2 regions of the Mesorhizobium sp. CNPSo 4688 genome follow, and region 2 is predicted to be linked to the other one. Evidence: predicted binding sites of a transcription regulator. Region 2 holds the regulator's gene; the other holds the start of a gene.

Region 1 (7,320 bases), on a different contig from region 2:
GCGGATGTTCGGGGATGCGGTGGCGGGTCTGGATGATCGAGGCGCTGGCAGTGTCGGTAGTGACAGCGACATTGGCGACCTTCTTGAAGAAGGCACGGATCGAGACGGCATTGGTGGTGTCGTCGGCGCCCTGGTCGATGACCTTCAGCACATCGTCGGGGCCGATGATCGAGGCGGTGACCTGGACGCCGCCAGTGCCCCAGCCATAGGGCATCGGCATTTCGCGCGAGGCGAACGGCACCTGATAGCCGGGGATGGCGATGCCCTTGAGGATCGCCCGGCGGATCATCCTTTTGGTCTGCTCGTCGAGATAGGCGAAGTTGTAGGTGGCGATGTCGGTCGGTTGGGCGGTCATTCCGCGGCCTCCTTCTTTTCGTCCATCGCGATGGGGTTCTCACGCGCTTCGTACGCGGCGCGCATGCGGCGCACGAGGTCGAGCTCGGCCTGAAAGTCGACATAATGCGGCAGCTTCAGATGCTCGACGAAGCCGGTCGCCTGGACATTGTCGGAGTGTGAAATGACGAACTCCTCATCCTGCGCAGCGGCGACGACATCCTCGCCGAGTTCGGCGGCGCGCAACGCGCGGTCGCAGAGCGCCATGGCCATCGCCTTGCGCTCGCTCTGGCCGAACACCAGGCCGTAGCCGCGGGTGAATTGCGGCGGCGCCTTGGCCGAGCCCTTGAACTGGTTGACCATCTGGCACTCGGTGACGCGAACACGGCCGAGCGGCACGGCGAAGGGCAGTTCCGGCACGTCGAGCTCCAGCTCGACCTCGCCGATGCGGATCTCGCCGACAAAAGGATGGTTGCGGGCATAGCCGCGCTGGGTGGAATAGCCGAGCGCCAGCAGGAACCCTTCATCGCCACGCGACAGTGCCTGCAGACGGATGTCGCGCGCCATCGGGAATTCCAGCGGCTCACGGGTGATGTCGCCGGGAACATGGTCCTGCGCCATCTCGCCGTCCGGCTCGATCAGGCCTTCGCGGGCAAGGATCGCCGAAACGCGCGGCATCGCCTCCGCTTCACCAACGCGCTGCAACGGCTCGGCGACATCGGCGCCGGCGGCAACCTCGGGGTCGAGCAGCCGGTGGGTGTAGTCGAAGGTCGGCCCAAGCAACTGGCCGCCGGGCAAATCCTTGTAGGTCGCCGACACGCGCCGCTCGACCAGCATGGCGCCGGTGTCGATGGGATTGCTGTAGCCGAAGCGCGGCAGCGTCGTGCGATAGGCGCGCACCAGGAAGATCGCCTCGATCATGTCGCCGCGCGCCTGGACGATGGCGAGCGCGGCCAGTTCACGATCGTAAAGCGAGCCTTCGCTCATCACCCGGTCGACGCCGAGCGCCAGCTGCTCGACGATCTGGTCGAGGCGCAGTGCCGGCACCGAACGGTCGCCGCGCCGGCGGTCGGCAAGCAGGCTGTGGGCATTGGCAATTGCGGCTTCGCCGCCTTTTACCGCGACATACATCTACGCCTCCATCGTCTTGATGCGCGTTGTGCGCGGCAGGCAGGCGATGCCGTCGGGGGCCGCGAGGATGATGTCGACGCCGCGTGGAAAGCGGCTGACATTTTGCTTCCACTGTTCGACGAAATGACGCGGCATCTGCGCCGGGGCGATGGTCGCGGTCTTCTCGATGCCGGGACCTTCGAGCAGCAGCGGCGCCCCGGAGACGAGATCGCCGACCTGCAGGATCAGTGTCGTCGAACGGTCGGGATAGTCCTGCGTGCCTTGCGAAAAGCCGTCGAGCGCCGCCATCTCCGCCGGGTTGGCGATCAGGGCGAAATGCGCATCGGCCGGCGTGTTGGCAAGCGACGCACCCGTGTGGAAGCCGAGCCAGGATTTGACCGCCGCGGACGCCTGCAGAGCGGGGTCGAGCCAGAGCGGCGTGTCGTTGTCGCACAGCGCCAGCGCGATGGCGCCGGCGGTGGCCGACAGCGGCGCCGGCGGGCGCGCGAAGACCGGCAGAGGCTGCACGCTGCCCGGCCGCGCCATGGCATCCATGACGGCGCGGAAGACGGTCTGGGCGTTGAACACCGGATCGGCGAAACCGCCGTCGATCGATTGGGCTGCGATGTCCATCAGTCTTCTCCGCGCACCATGGTGAAGAAATCCACTTTCGTTGCCGCCGTCTCGGCGTGGCGCTTTTCGCGCGCTTCGGCCTGGGCAGCGCGCAATGGCGCGACCAGCGCTGTCTCGACCGTCTGGCGCTGGGCTGGGTCCTGCCAGAGCGCGTCGGCGATCGCCGCCAGCTTCGCCTTCTTCCGGTCGCGGCCGAGCATGTAACTGTGGCCGACCTGCCCGGTCGGCAGCCGCACGGTGGCGCGGGTGACCGTGGTCTCGCCGACATTGAAGGGCGCGCCGCCGCCGCCGATGCGGCCGCGTACGGTGACCAGGCCGGTTTCCGGCCCGCGCAAAAGCTCGGCTTCCGAGGTCAGGCCGGCTTCGTTCCAGAGCCGGGCGATGTCGTCGCCGCCCGCCTGCGCCAGCGTCGCCATGACGGCTTTGCGCTCGGCCTGGTCGCGGGCTTCCTGTCCTCGCATGCAGCAACTCCCTTAACGTGTAAAATTTATCTAGTGATATAGACAACTATACAAATTATACCTATTATCTAACCCGTGTCCATGACGGGTGGATGACAGGGGCGTGATCGGGGGCAAAAATGGCCGGGCAACAGATGGCGAGCAGCATTGAACGGCGCAGCGGCGTCTCATTGTGGCGGCAGATCGCCGACCAGATCCTGCACTCGATCGCCGCCGGCGATTTTGCCGAGAATGCCGCGCTGCCGCCAGAGGTGGCGCTGGCCGAACGCTACGGCGTCAACCGCCACACGGTACGCAGCGCCATATCAGCGCTGGTTCAGGAAGGCGTGCTGCGAGCCGAACAGGGGCGCGGCACCTTCGTCTTGTCGCGCAAGCGGCTGTCCTACCCGATCGGCGCCCGCACACGGTTCTCGACGGGCCTGCAAGGGCAGACATCGGAACGGCATATCGTGCTGCTCACATCAGCGGTCGAGCCGGCCAGCCAGCGCGTCGCCGACGGGCTTGGGCTTGTGAGGGGCACTGAGGTGATCCGGCTGGAGACGCGCGGCGAAGCCGACGGACGGCCGGTGTCGCGCGCCGCCAGCTGGTACGAGGCAAAGCGTTTCGCAGGCATCGATGCCGTGATGGCGGAGACCGGTTCGATCACCGCCTCGCTCCGGCGTTTCGGCGTGGATGATTATCTCAGGCAATCGACGGTGCTGTCGGCACACCATGCCGATGCCGCCGACCTTGCCGACCTCAACTTGCAGCCGGGGGCCATCGTGCTGGTCGCCGTCGCCGTCAACGTCACGCCGGATGGCCGACCGATCCAGTTCTCCGAAACGCGGTTTCCGGCGGAGCGGGTGGAGCTGAAACTGTCGGCGCTGTAAGCCGCCTGCTGGCCTTATGCGATCTCTATCACGGCCTTGATCAGCCCCGATTTCTCATGCGCCCAGCGGGCGAGATCGTGCGGTGTGCCGGCCAGCGTGGTGCGGTGGGTGACGAGTTTTGCCAGCGGCACGGCGCCGTTGCGGATGGAGGCGGCGACGTGGTCGAAGTCGGCCTTGAGCGCATTTCGGCTGCCGACCAAGGTCATCTCGCGCTTGTGGAATTCGGGGTCGGAAAAGACGATGTCGTCCTTGACAACGCTCACCAGAACCAGCGTGCCGCCATGCGCGACGTGGGCGAAGGCAGATTGCACCGAGGCGGTGTTGCCGGTGGCGTCGAAAACCACGTCGAAGCCTTCGGCGCCGGTTGCATCGCGCACCAGTTCGGCTGCCGCCTTTTGCGAGCCGTCGAGCGTGGCGAAGCCGAGTTCGCCTTTGGCAAAATCCAGCCGCTCCGTGCTCATGTCGAGCAGGCTAACATCGAGCCCGGCAATGCGGGCGAAGATCGCCGTGCCAAGCCCGATCGGCCCTGCGCCGATGACCAGCGTGCGGGCGCCTGGTTCAGCGCGGGCACGGCGCACGGCATGCGCGCCGATGGCGAGAAATTCGACGGCTGCGGCATCGGCCAGCGACAGGCCGTTTGCCGGATAAAGATTCTGCGCCGGCACCAGGATCTGCTCGGCCATGGCGCCGTCGCGATGCACGCCGAGCACTTCGATCCGCACACAGCAATTCGGCTTGCCCTGCCGGCAGGCGATGCATTTGCCGCAAGCGAGGTAGGGGTTGATGATGACGGGCTCGCCGACGGCGAGTTCGACGCCTTCACCGGCCTCGACGATGGTGCCCGACACCTCATGGCCCATGATGCGGGGATAGGCGAGGAACGGGTGCTTGCCCTCGAAAATATGATAATCGGTGCCGCAGATGCCGATATGGCTGACCGCGATCAGCGCCCAGCCGGCAGGCGGAGCGCCAGGTGCGGCGCGGTCTTCAAGGACAAGGTCGCCGGGCGAGCGGCAAACGACGGCTTTCATTCAGCAATTCCAGTGTTCAAAAAAGGCGCCGGTCCGTCGAGCGGACCGGCGAAGACAGTCAGGGAGGATTATTTGCCGCGACGGCGCAAGCCGTCGAAGTAGACGATGACGATGATCAGCACACCGGTGATGATGCGCTGCCAGAAGGCGTTGACGTTCAGGAGATTGGCGCCGTTGTTGATGGTGGCGAGGATGAAGGCGCCGAGCAGCGGGCCATGCACCGAGCCGACAGCGCCGAACAGCGAGGTGCCGCCGATGACCGACGAGGCGATCGCCTGTAGCTCCCAGCCCTCGGCCTGGGTCGGATTGCCGATGCCGATGCGCGACGCCAGGAGCACGCCGACGAAGGCGGCGCAGAGGCCAGACAGCGTGTAGGCCATGTAGATGGTGCGCTGGACGTTAACGCCGGAGAGTCGCGAGGCCTCGGCGTTGGAGCCGACCGAGAAGAGATAGCGGCCCCAGCGGCTGTGATGCAGGAATATGTAGGCCGGGATGCCGACAAGGATCACCATCCAGAAAAGGTTGGGGACGCCGATGAAGGAGTTGCGCGAAAACTCCTGGAAGGCGTCGTTGTTGATCGAGATCGAGTTGCCGTTGGTCATCAACAGGCCGATGCCGCGCAGCGAGGTCAGTGTCGCCAGCGTGATGATGAAGGGCGGCAGGCCCATCTTGACGATGCCGAAGCCATGGAACAGGCCGATGGCGACGCCGACGAGCAGAGTCAGCAGGATGGCGATAAAGACCGGCACGCCGGCATTGATCAGCATGGCAGCGATGACGGTGGCGAAGCCGACGACGGCGCCGACGGACAGGTCGATGCCGCCGGTGATGATGACGAAGGTCTGGCCGACCGCCAGGATGGCGATCATCGAGCCCTGGCGCAAAAGGTTCGATATGTTGTTGCCTGAGGCGAAGCTCTGCGTCGCCACCGACAGGATCACCCACAACAGAACCAGCAGCGCCAGCAGCGTCAGCCCGAACAGGGCGTTGTAATTGCGTTTCGGCTTTTCGGCAGGAACGGCTTCGGTGCTCATGTCTGTCCTCCCAGCTTTTCTTGTTTCTCGGCGAGCGCCTGTGTGAGAATCTCTTCGTGGTCGGCGGTGCGGAAGCCATGTGTGGCGACCAGCTTGCCGCGCCGGAAGACGTGCAGCGTATCGGCCAGTTCGTAGACTTCCGGCAGATAGGACGAGATCAGGATGATGCCGGCGCCTTTCGACAAAAGCGCGCCGAACAGGCGATAGATCTCGGCCTTGGTGCCGACATCGACGCCGACCGTCGGCTCGTCGAAGATGAACAGCTTGGCGCCATGCGCCAGCCATTTGCCGATGACGATCTTCTGCTGGTTGCCGCCAGACAGGCTGGACGCCAGCGCGCCGCGCGTCGGCGTCTTGATCCGGAGGCCGGCGATCTGGCGGTCGGCCTCGGCCTTCTCCTTGGCGCCGGAGATCAGCATGTTGCTGGAAATGCGCTTGTAGATCGGCAGGTTGAGGTTGAGGGCGACCGGCAAATTGAGGCACAGACCCTGGTCGCGGCGGCTTTCCGGCGCCAGCGCCATGCCAAGCTTGATCGCGTCGTGTTCGGAGTTGATCAGCACCGGCTTGCCTTCCCACAGGATCTGGCCGGCCGACTTCTTGTGGCGGCCATAAAGCGTGGTGACGAACTCGCTGCGGCCGGCGCCGATCAGGCCGTAGAGGCCGACGATCTCGCCCGCGCGGACACTCATCGAAACGTTCTCGAACCCTTTGCCGGAGAGGTTCTTCGTTTCGACGATGGTCGCACCCGGCGTGAAATGCTCCTTGTGATAGACCTGCTCGATCGAGCGGTTGATCATCAGCTTGACCAGCTCGGCGTCGTTGGTCTCGGCAATGTTGCGGGTGCCGACCAGCGTGCCGTCGCGCAGCACCGAGACGCGGTCGGCGAGCTCGAAGACTTCTTCCATGCGATGGCTGATGTAGATGATGGTGACGCCTTCGCCCTTCAACCGGCGGATCAGCGTGAACAGCTGGTCGGCTTCCTTGCGGGTGAGATAAGCGGTCGGCTCGTCGAAAATCAGGAATTTGGTGCCGCGCACGGTGGCGCGGGCCGCGGCGATCAATTGCTGTTGGCCGATGGTGAGATCGCCCAGCGTGACATGCGCCGGCAGGTCGAAGCCGAGATCGTCGATGATCTTCTGCGCTTCCTTGACCATGGCGCGCTGCTGCAGGATGCCGAAGCGCGAATTCTCCTCGCCGAGGAACATGTTGGCGGCGACGGTAAGATGGCGGCAAAGCACCACTTCCTGGTGCACGGCATTGATGCCGAGCGCCATCGCCTCGTGCGGGGTGGCGAGTGCCGCCGGCTTGCCTTCCCAGATGACATCGCCGGAGGTGCGCGGCATGACGCCGGTCAGAAGCTTGATGAGGGTCGATTTGCCGGCACCGTTCTCGCCGACGATGGCGTGGATCTCGCCCGCCTTGAAGGCAAGGTGGACCGGCTTCAGCGCGTGTGTGCCGGGATAGCGCTTTTCCAGCCCGTGCAGTTCGAGGATCGTCCTGCCAGGCTCCAGCGTGGGGGCGGGGTGCAGGTCTTGCGCCGTCGACGTCATGACAATCCTCCCAGATTGGTCTTACGAATGGGCACGCAGCGATGCTGTCGGATTGCATCGTCAAGGCATTCGGCCGGCTTCTGTAAGGGCCGGTGAGGGTGTTTCCGGGGCAACGAGGCCCCGGAAACGATGCGCTTGTGGAAAGGCTTAGTCGAGCTTCGGATTGAGCAGCGCGTCGATCTTCGGCTCTTTCATATTGGCCTTGGTGACCAGGTTGGCGCCGGTGTCAACATTGGCTTCGACCTTCTCGCCCTTGGAGGCGGCGAGCGCGGTCTTGATGCCGTCATAGCCCATCCGGT
Region 2 (7,320 bases):
GCGGTAGCGCCGATCGAGCCGCGTGGTCCGCCACCCATCAGCTGGAAGGTGGCGTCGAGTGGCGCGACCGTGCGCCCGCTGGTAATCAGCCATGCCATACCGCGCCACACCAGTAGGCCGCCCAGCGTCACGATGAAAGCCGGAACCTCCATATAGGCGATGATGAAGCCCTGGAACGCGCCGATCAGCAGACCAAGCGCCACGCCGGCGGCCAGCGCGATGATCCAGAGCCATGGATTTCCAAGCTGGAAGCCGATGACGCGAATGAGGAATTCGGCCTGCGCCACGCCCATGATCATACCGATCACGCCTTCGACGGAGCCAACCGAAAGGTCGATGTTGCGCATGACGATGACCAGCACCATGCCGGTCGCCATGATCGCGACCGAGGAGGTCTGCACCGACAGGTTCCACAGATTGCGCGGCGTCAGGAAAAGCCCGCCCGACAGGATGTGTATGCCGACCCAGATGACCAGCAGGGCGCCGACCATGCCGAGCATGCGCGTGTCGAGTTCGGTAGCCTTGAGGAACCGCCCGACGGCGCTGAGCTCGGATGCGCGCGCCCGGTCCGCGGCAGTGCTGGCGACCGGCTGATTAGAGGTCGTGTCGGTCATGCTATCCTCCCACCGGTTTGCCGTCTGGCGCGGATGCCGGAACATGGATGCTATTTGCTTTCCGTGGTCATTTGAAGCGGAAAGCCCTTGGAGAAACGCCGCGGCTTTTGGGCCGCGGCGCCGAGATTTCGAACCGATAGCGGTCCGGTTTTAGTTGCAGGCTGCAACGCTGCCGGCAGTGACGCCGGCGCAGACTTCGTCCTTCTTGATCCACCCGGCGTCGATGACGACGTTGAGGTTGTCCTTGGTGATGGCAACCGGGGTCAGGAACAGCGACTTGACGGTGTTGCCGCCGGGCGTGGTGAAGTCCTTGGCGCCGGCAATGTCGCTTGTCTTCTTGCCGTCGGCCAGCTGCGAAGCGATCTCGGCGGCGTTCTTGCCGAGCTCGCGCGCGTCCTTCCACACCGACACGGTCTGCGTACCGAGCGCGATGCGGTTCAGCGCGGCATGGTCGCCGTCCTGGCCCGAAACCGGAACCGTTCCGGCCAGGCCCTGCGCCGTCAGCGCCGCGACGACGCCGCCGGCGGTGCCGTCATTGGCCGCAACCACCGCATCGACCTTGTTGTCGTTGGCGGTCAGGAACTGCTCCATGTTCTTCTGGGCGTTGGCGGGCAGCCAGCCATCCGTGTAAGCCTCGCCGACATTCTTGATCTTGCCCGAGTCGATGGCTTCCTTGAGCACTTCCATCGAGCCGGCGAACAGGAAATCGGCATTCGGATCGGCACCCGAGCCCTTGATGAAGACATAGTTGCCTTCCGGCTTGGCCTTGAACACTTCGCGGGCCTGCATGCGGCCGACTTCCTTGTTGTCGAAGGTCAGATAGAAGACGTCCTTGTTCTCGATCAGACGGTCATAGCCGACGACCGGAATGCCTTCGTCCAGTGCCTTCTGCACCGCCGGGCCGATGGCCGAGGCGTCCTGCGCCAGGATGATCAGCGAGTTGGCGCCCTGCGAGATCAGGCTCTCGACGTCGGTCAACTGCTTGCCGGGATTGGACTGCGCGTCGGCGGAAATGTACTTGTCGCCGGCCGCCTCGATCGCCGCCTTCATCGCCGCTTCGTCGGTCTTCCAGCGCTCTTCCTGGAAGTTCGACCACGACACGCCGATGACCTTGTCCTTCGCCTGCGCGACCGACACCAGCGTCAGCGACATGGCGACACCCGCCAGCATGGCGGCTGCAAATCTGTTCATGATAATCCTCCCTGCGCCGCGCGCGGCGCGACAAAACTGGCCCGAAGGCCGGCACACAGAGGCTCTATTTTTTCGAGCCTCGAAAAAATACTGGTCCATCGGCGAGGCGCTGTCAACATCGATTCTGATGGATTCTGATGGCTTCGCGGAATTTTTTCGAGACCCGCAATAAACAATGACAGCGCGGCCTGCTTCTGCCAATATTTGGCTGGTACCACCGAACGCCTTCACTATCATGAGGCGCGAGGAGGACCGGGAGGAAAACAAAAACGATGTCGGTTGGAATCCGCCACGACGACCTGCGCCGTCGCAACCGCGCGATGGTGATTTCGGCCGTGCGCCGGGCAGGCCAACCGTCGAGGACCGAGATTGCGGCGACCACCGGTCTCAGCCACTCGACCATATCGGCGATCTCGTCTGATCTGATTCAAGAAGGCATCCTGGCCGAGAGCAAGCCTGGCGAGACCGGTGCGCTGAAACGCGGCCGGCCCCAGGTTGGCCTTGCGCTCAACCCGGAAGCCGCCGCGGTGATGACCGTGGTGCTGTCGCTGAATTTCCTTTCCGTCACCGTCATCGACTATGCCGGCCAGGTGGTCGCCGAGGAGCAGCGCCGGCTGGATACGCTGACTATGCCGCGCGACGAGCTGATCGGCGAATGCACGGCAATCGTGCGGCGGCGGCTCGAGGATCCCGACCTCGATGTTCAGAGCATTGCCCGCATTGCCATGGGCATCCAGGGCATCACCGATTCGCAGGCGCGCGCCATGCTGTGGTCGCCGATCACGCCGCTGACCGACATTGCCTTCGCCGACATACTGGAAGCGGAGTTCGGTATTCCGGCCACCATGGAAAACGATTGCAACATGATGGCAGTGGCGCTGCAATGGCGCCAGCCTGAGCGCTACCGCGACAATTTCATCGCTATCCTGCTCTCGCACGGCATCGGCATGGGGCTGGTGCTGAAGGGCGAATTGTTCACCGGCACCCATTCCTCGGGCGGCGAGTTCGGCCACATGATCCACCGGCCCGGCGGCGCGCTGTGCCGTTGCGGGCGGCGCGGCTGCGTCGAGGCCTATGCCGGCAACTACGCCATCTGGCGCAGCGCCAAAATGATGAGCGAGGATGCCGAACCGGTCGATGTCGGCGACGCCGACATGCGGGCGCTCGCCACACGTGCCCGCGAGACCGATGGCCCCGAGCGCGAAGCCTACCGCAAGGCCGGCGAGGCGCTTGGCTTCGGCCTCGGCAGCCTGTTCGCGCTGATCGATCCAGCACCTGTCGCCATGGTCGGAGTCAGCGCCGCCGCGTTCGATCTGATCGAACCGGCATTGCGCGAGGCGATTGCCCAGACCGCCGGCGGCCAGCACTCGAAATCGATTTCCTTCGACACCGAGCCCAACGAACTGCCGCTGATCCGCGAAGGCTGCGCCATGCGCGCGCTCGGCTTCGTCGACCAGGAGATTTTCGCACCGGGCATTCAGGCGAAAGCGGGCAAGCATGTCGCCTGAAAGGCCGGCAACAGTGCGGCGTGCCTAATCTTCCCGGATAGCGTAGCCGGCGCCGCGAATGGTGCGGATCACATCCGGCATGCGGCCATTGTTGACCGCCTTGCGCAGGCGCCCGACATGCACGTCGACGGTGCGCTCGTCGATATAGATCGTCTCGCCCCAGACATTGTCGAGCAGCTGGCTGCGCGAGAACACGCGGCCGGGATGGCGCATCATGAATTCGAGCAGGCGGAACTCGGTCGGTCCGAGCCTGATTTCGCTCTTCTTGCGGTAAACGCGGTGCGATTCACGATCGAGCACGATGTCGCCGACCTTGAGCACGCTGGACAGCACTTCCGGCTTTGCGCGGCGCAGCAGCGCTTTCACGCGCGCCATGAATTCCGGCGTGGAAAACGGCTTGACCAGATAGTCGTCGGCGCCGGTGGACAGGCCACGCACACGGTCGCTCTCCTCGCCGCGCGCGGTCAGCATGATGATTGGCAGCCGTTCGGTCTCGGGCCGCATGCGCAGCCGGCGACAGAGCTCGATGCCGGACACCGCCGGCACCATCCAGTCGAGCACCAGCAGATCGGGAACGTTTTCCTGCAGCCGGATTTCGGCCTCGTCGCCGCGCGTCACCACCTCGACCTGGTAGCCTTCGGATTCGAGGTTGTAGCGGAGAAGCACGCCCAGCGGCTCCTCGTCCTCCACGACCATGATGCGTGGCGCGATCATCAGCAGTTCACCCTTGTCAGGCCGAAGTGGCCATCGCCGTCTCGTCCTGCTTCGGGCGATTGGCGGGCAATTGCTGGCCGGTCAGCACATAATACGCATTTTCAGCGATGTTGGTGACATGATCACCGATGCGCTCCAGATTCTTGGCGCAGAACAGAAGATGCGTGCAGGCAGTGATGTTGCGCGGGTCTTCCATCATATAGGTCAAGAGTTCACGAAACACCGACGTGTATTTGACGTCGATGCGCTCGTCCTCATTCCTGAGCTTTGCCAGCGCAGCCGCATCCGCGGCGGCATATTCCTCGACCACCCCTTGCACCTGGATCAGCACCAGCTGCGCCATTGCATCGATGGAATGCGAGAGGTCGCGCGGCGTGACGCTGAGGCCGACGGTGCCGACGCGCTTGGCGATGTTCTTGGCAAGGTCGCCGATGCGCTCGAGGTCGCCGGCCATACGGATCGAGCCCACCACGGCGCGCAGATCGTTGGCCACCGGCTGGCGCTTGGCGATGAGCGTGATGGCGCGATCGTCGAGTTCCCGCTGGCGCGCGTCCATGATGGCATCGTCGGACACGACACGTTGCGCCAGCGCATTGTCGGAATTGAGCAACGCTTTGGTCGAGCCGCTGACCATCGACCCGGCCAGATCGCCCATGTCGCGGATCAGCTTGCTGATCTGGCCCAACTCTTCATCGAAGGAGGCGACGGTATGTTCACCCATGATCGTGGTCCTCGTGCCTGAAAATTCAACCGCTGGACGGCTCAGCCGAAGCGGCCGGTAATGTAGTCCTGGGTGCGCTTGTCGTCGGGATTGGTGAACATCTTGTCGGTGGCGCCCTCCTCGACCAGGTAGCCGAGGTGGAACATCGCCGTGCGCTGCGACACGCGCGCTGCCTGCTGCATCGAGTGGGTGACGATGACGATGGTGTAGTTCTGGCGCAGTTCGTCGATAAGTTCCTCGACGCGTGCGGTGGCGATCGGATCGAGCGCCGAGCAGGGCTCGTCCATCAGGATCACTTCCGGCGACACCGCGATGGCGCGCGCGATGCACAGGCGCTGCTGCTGGCCGCCGGACAGGCCGGTGCCCGGCTCCTGCAGGCGGTCCTTGACCTCGTTCCAGATCGCCGCCTTCTTCAGGCTGGACTCGACGATCTGGTCCATGTCGGACTTGCGCTTGGCCAGCCCATGGATGCGCGGGCCGTAGGCAACGTTCTCGTAGATCGACTTCGGGAACGGATTGGGCTTCTGGAACACCATGCCGACGCGAGCCCTGAGTTCGACGACGTCGATGTTCTTGTCATAGATGTCGTCCTCGTCGAGCGTGATCTTGCCGGTCACCCGCGCCGAATCGATGGTGTCGTTCATGCGGTTGAGGCAGCGCAGGAAGGTCGACTTGCCGCAGCCGGACGGGCCGATCAGCGCCGTCACCTGGTTCTGGCGGACGTCGAGATTGACGTCGAACAGCGCCTGCTTCTCGCCGTAGAACACGCCGACCTTGTCGCCGCGCATCTTGATCACTTCGTTCGATTTGGCGTTCATTTTGTCGCCCACTGCGTTTTCAAGGGACTGTTCGGTCATGATGTTCATACCAAATTGCCTTTTTTCTACCAGCGCCGCTCGAACCGGCGCCGAAGCACGATCGCGGTGATGTTCATGGCCATGAGGAAGACGAGCAGAATGATGATGGCGCCCGACATACGCTCGACAAAAGCGCGTTCGGCCTCGTTCGCCCACAGATAGATCTGCACCGGCAGCGCGGTCGACGGATCGAAAGGCGTCTTCGGATAGTCGGCGACGAAGGCAACCATGCCGATCAGAAGCAGCGGTGCTGTTTCGCCAAGTGCGCGCGCCAGGCCGATGATCGTGCCGGTCAGGATGCCGGGAGCGGCAAGCGGCAGGATGTGCTGGAACACCATCTGCATCTTGGAGGCGCCGAGGCCGAGCGCTGCCGAACGGATCGATGGCGGCACCGCGGCAAGAGCGGCGCGCGTCGCGATGATGATGGTCGGCAGCGTCATCAGGGTCAGCACCAGACCGCCGACGAAAGCGGCGGAACGCGGCATGCCTAGGAAATTGATGAACACGGCAAGGCCGAGCAGGCCGAAGACGATCGACGGCACCGCCGCCAGATTGTTGATGTTGACTTCGATCAGATCGGTGAAGCGGTTCTTCTTGGCGAACTCCTCCAGATAGATGGAGGCGGCGACGCCGATCGGCAGCGCCAGCAGCAACACGATTATCATCATGTACAGAGAACCGATGATCGCCACACCCATGCCTGACGTTTCAGGGCGGCTGGAAGCGCCATAGGTGAACAGGCCGGTGTTGAAATGCTCGGCCATCACGCCGTCGGCCTTGAGTTTGTTCATCCAGTCGATCTGCTGGTTGGACACCTTGCGGCGCGCTTCATCGACGCTGAGGTCGATCTGGCCCTTGAAGGCGGAGTCGAGATTGGCCGCGGCCAGGATGTTGACGTCGCGCGTCGTGCCGATCACCGACGGATCGGCGGCGACGATGTCGCGCAGCTGGACGCGGGCGCCTTCCGACAGGAAGCCCTTGAGCTTCATGACCATGGGCTTGTTGCTTGGGTCGATGCCGAGCTTGGCCATCAGCGCCGTATCGGCAAGCTTGGGATAGTTTGCCTTGATCAGCACGCTCGGATCGGTGGCGCGCTTGCCGGAAGGGTCGATGACCTTCTCGTCGAAAGTGATCGGCAGCGTCACCGTCGTCTGCCAGAAGGCGGTATAGCCTTTCGAGACGATGGTGAGCAGGATAATCGCCAGAAACGCCAGGCCGATGGAGATCGCCACCATGCCATAGATGCGGAAGCGGCGCTCGGCGGCATAACGGGCCTTGAGGCCTATGTCGCGGCGCGGACGCGCAACGGCACCCGCCATCGTATCCAGGGGAATGTCGGTCATTCGTACTGCTCCCGGTACTTGCGCACGATGTAGAGGGCGACGATGTTCATCACCAGCGTCAGCGCGAACAACGTCAGGCCGAGCGCGAAGGCGACCAGCGTCTGCGGCGAGTTGAACTCGAGATCGCCGGTCAACTGGTTGACGATCTTGACAGTGATGGTCGTCATCGCCTCGAACGGATTGATGGTGAGATTGGCGGCGACACCCGCCGCCAGCACGACAATCATTGTTTCGCCGATAGCGCGCGACGCGGTGAGCAGGATGGCTCCGACGATGCCGGGAAGTGCCGCCGGCAGGATCACCCGCTTGATCGTCTCCGAGCGCGTCGCACCCAGGCCAAGCGAGCCGTCACGCATGGCGCGCGGCACCGCG

Evidence for each region. The regulator PhoB, encoded in region 2, activates phosphate uptake and scavenging genes when phosphate is short. The targets are predictions, from matches to a motif close to TGTCATNNANCTGTCAT.
Region 1: a site for PhoB is predicted at 2,619-2,635, ahead of phnF (phosphonate metabolism transcriptional regulator PhnF). Genes of this name have one in related genera too.

What each region holds. Positions count from the first base shown of each region.
Region 1 covers NZ_JBWLUY010000019.1:33,197-40,516, reverse strand. Annotated here, with positions in the region: partial or broken gene AC04SH_RS28415 (alpha-D-ribose 1-methylphosphonate 5-phosphate C-P-lyase PhnJ) at 1-355, opposite strand, end outside; gene AC04SH_RS28410 (carbon-phosphorus lyase complex subunit) at 352-1,464, opposite strand; gene phnH (phosphonate C-P lyase system protein PhnH) at 1,465-2,076, opposite strand; gene phnG (phosphonate C-P lyase system protein PhnG) at 2,076-2,537, opposite strand; gene phnF (phosphonate metabolism transcriptional regulator PhnF) at 2,657-3,406, shown strand; gene AC04SH_RS28390 (zinc-binding alcohol dehydrogenase family protein) at 3,421-4,437, opposite strand; gene AC04SH_RS28385 (ABC transporter permease) at 4,506-5,471, opposite strand; gene AC04SH_RS28380 (sugar ABC transporter ATP-binding protein) at 5,468-7,021, opposite strand; gene AC04SH_RS28375 (substrate-binding domain-containing protein) at 7,169-7,320, opposite strand, start outside.
Region 2 covers NZ_JBWLUY010000010.1:209,651-216,970, forward strand. Annotated here, with positions in the region: gene AC04SH_RS20770 (sugar ABC transporter permease) at 1-614, opposite strand, end outside; gene xylF (D-xylose ABC transporter substrate-binding protein) at 765-1,805, opposite strand; gene AC04SH_RS20780 (ROK family protein) at 2,078-3,313, shown strand; gene phoB (phosphate regulon transcriptional regulator PhoB) at 3,338-4,027, opposite strand; gene phoU (phosphate signaling complex protein PhoU) at 4,044-4,748, opposite strand; gene pstB (phosphate ABC transporter ATP-binding protein PstB) at 4,790-5,614, opposite strand; gene pstA (phosphate ABC transporter permease PstA) at 5,632-6,948, opposite strand; gene pstC (phosphate ABC transporter permease subunit PstC) at 6,945-7,320, opposite strand, start outside.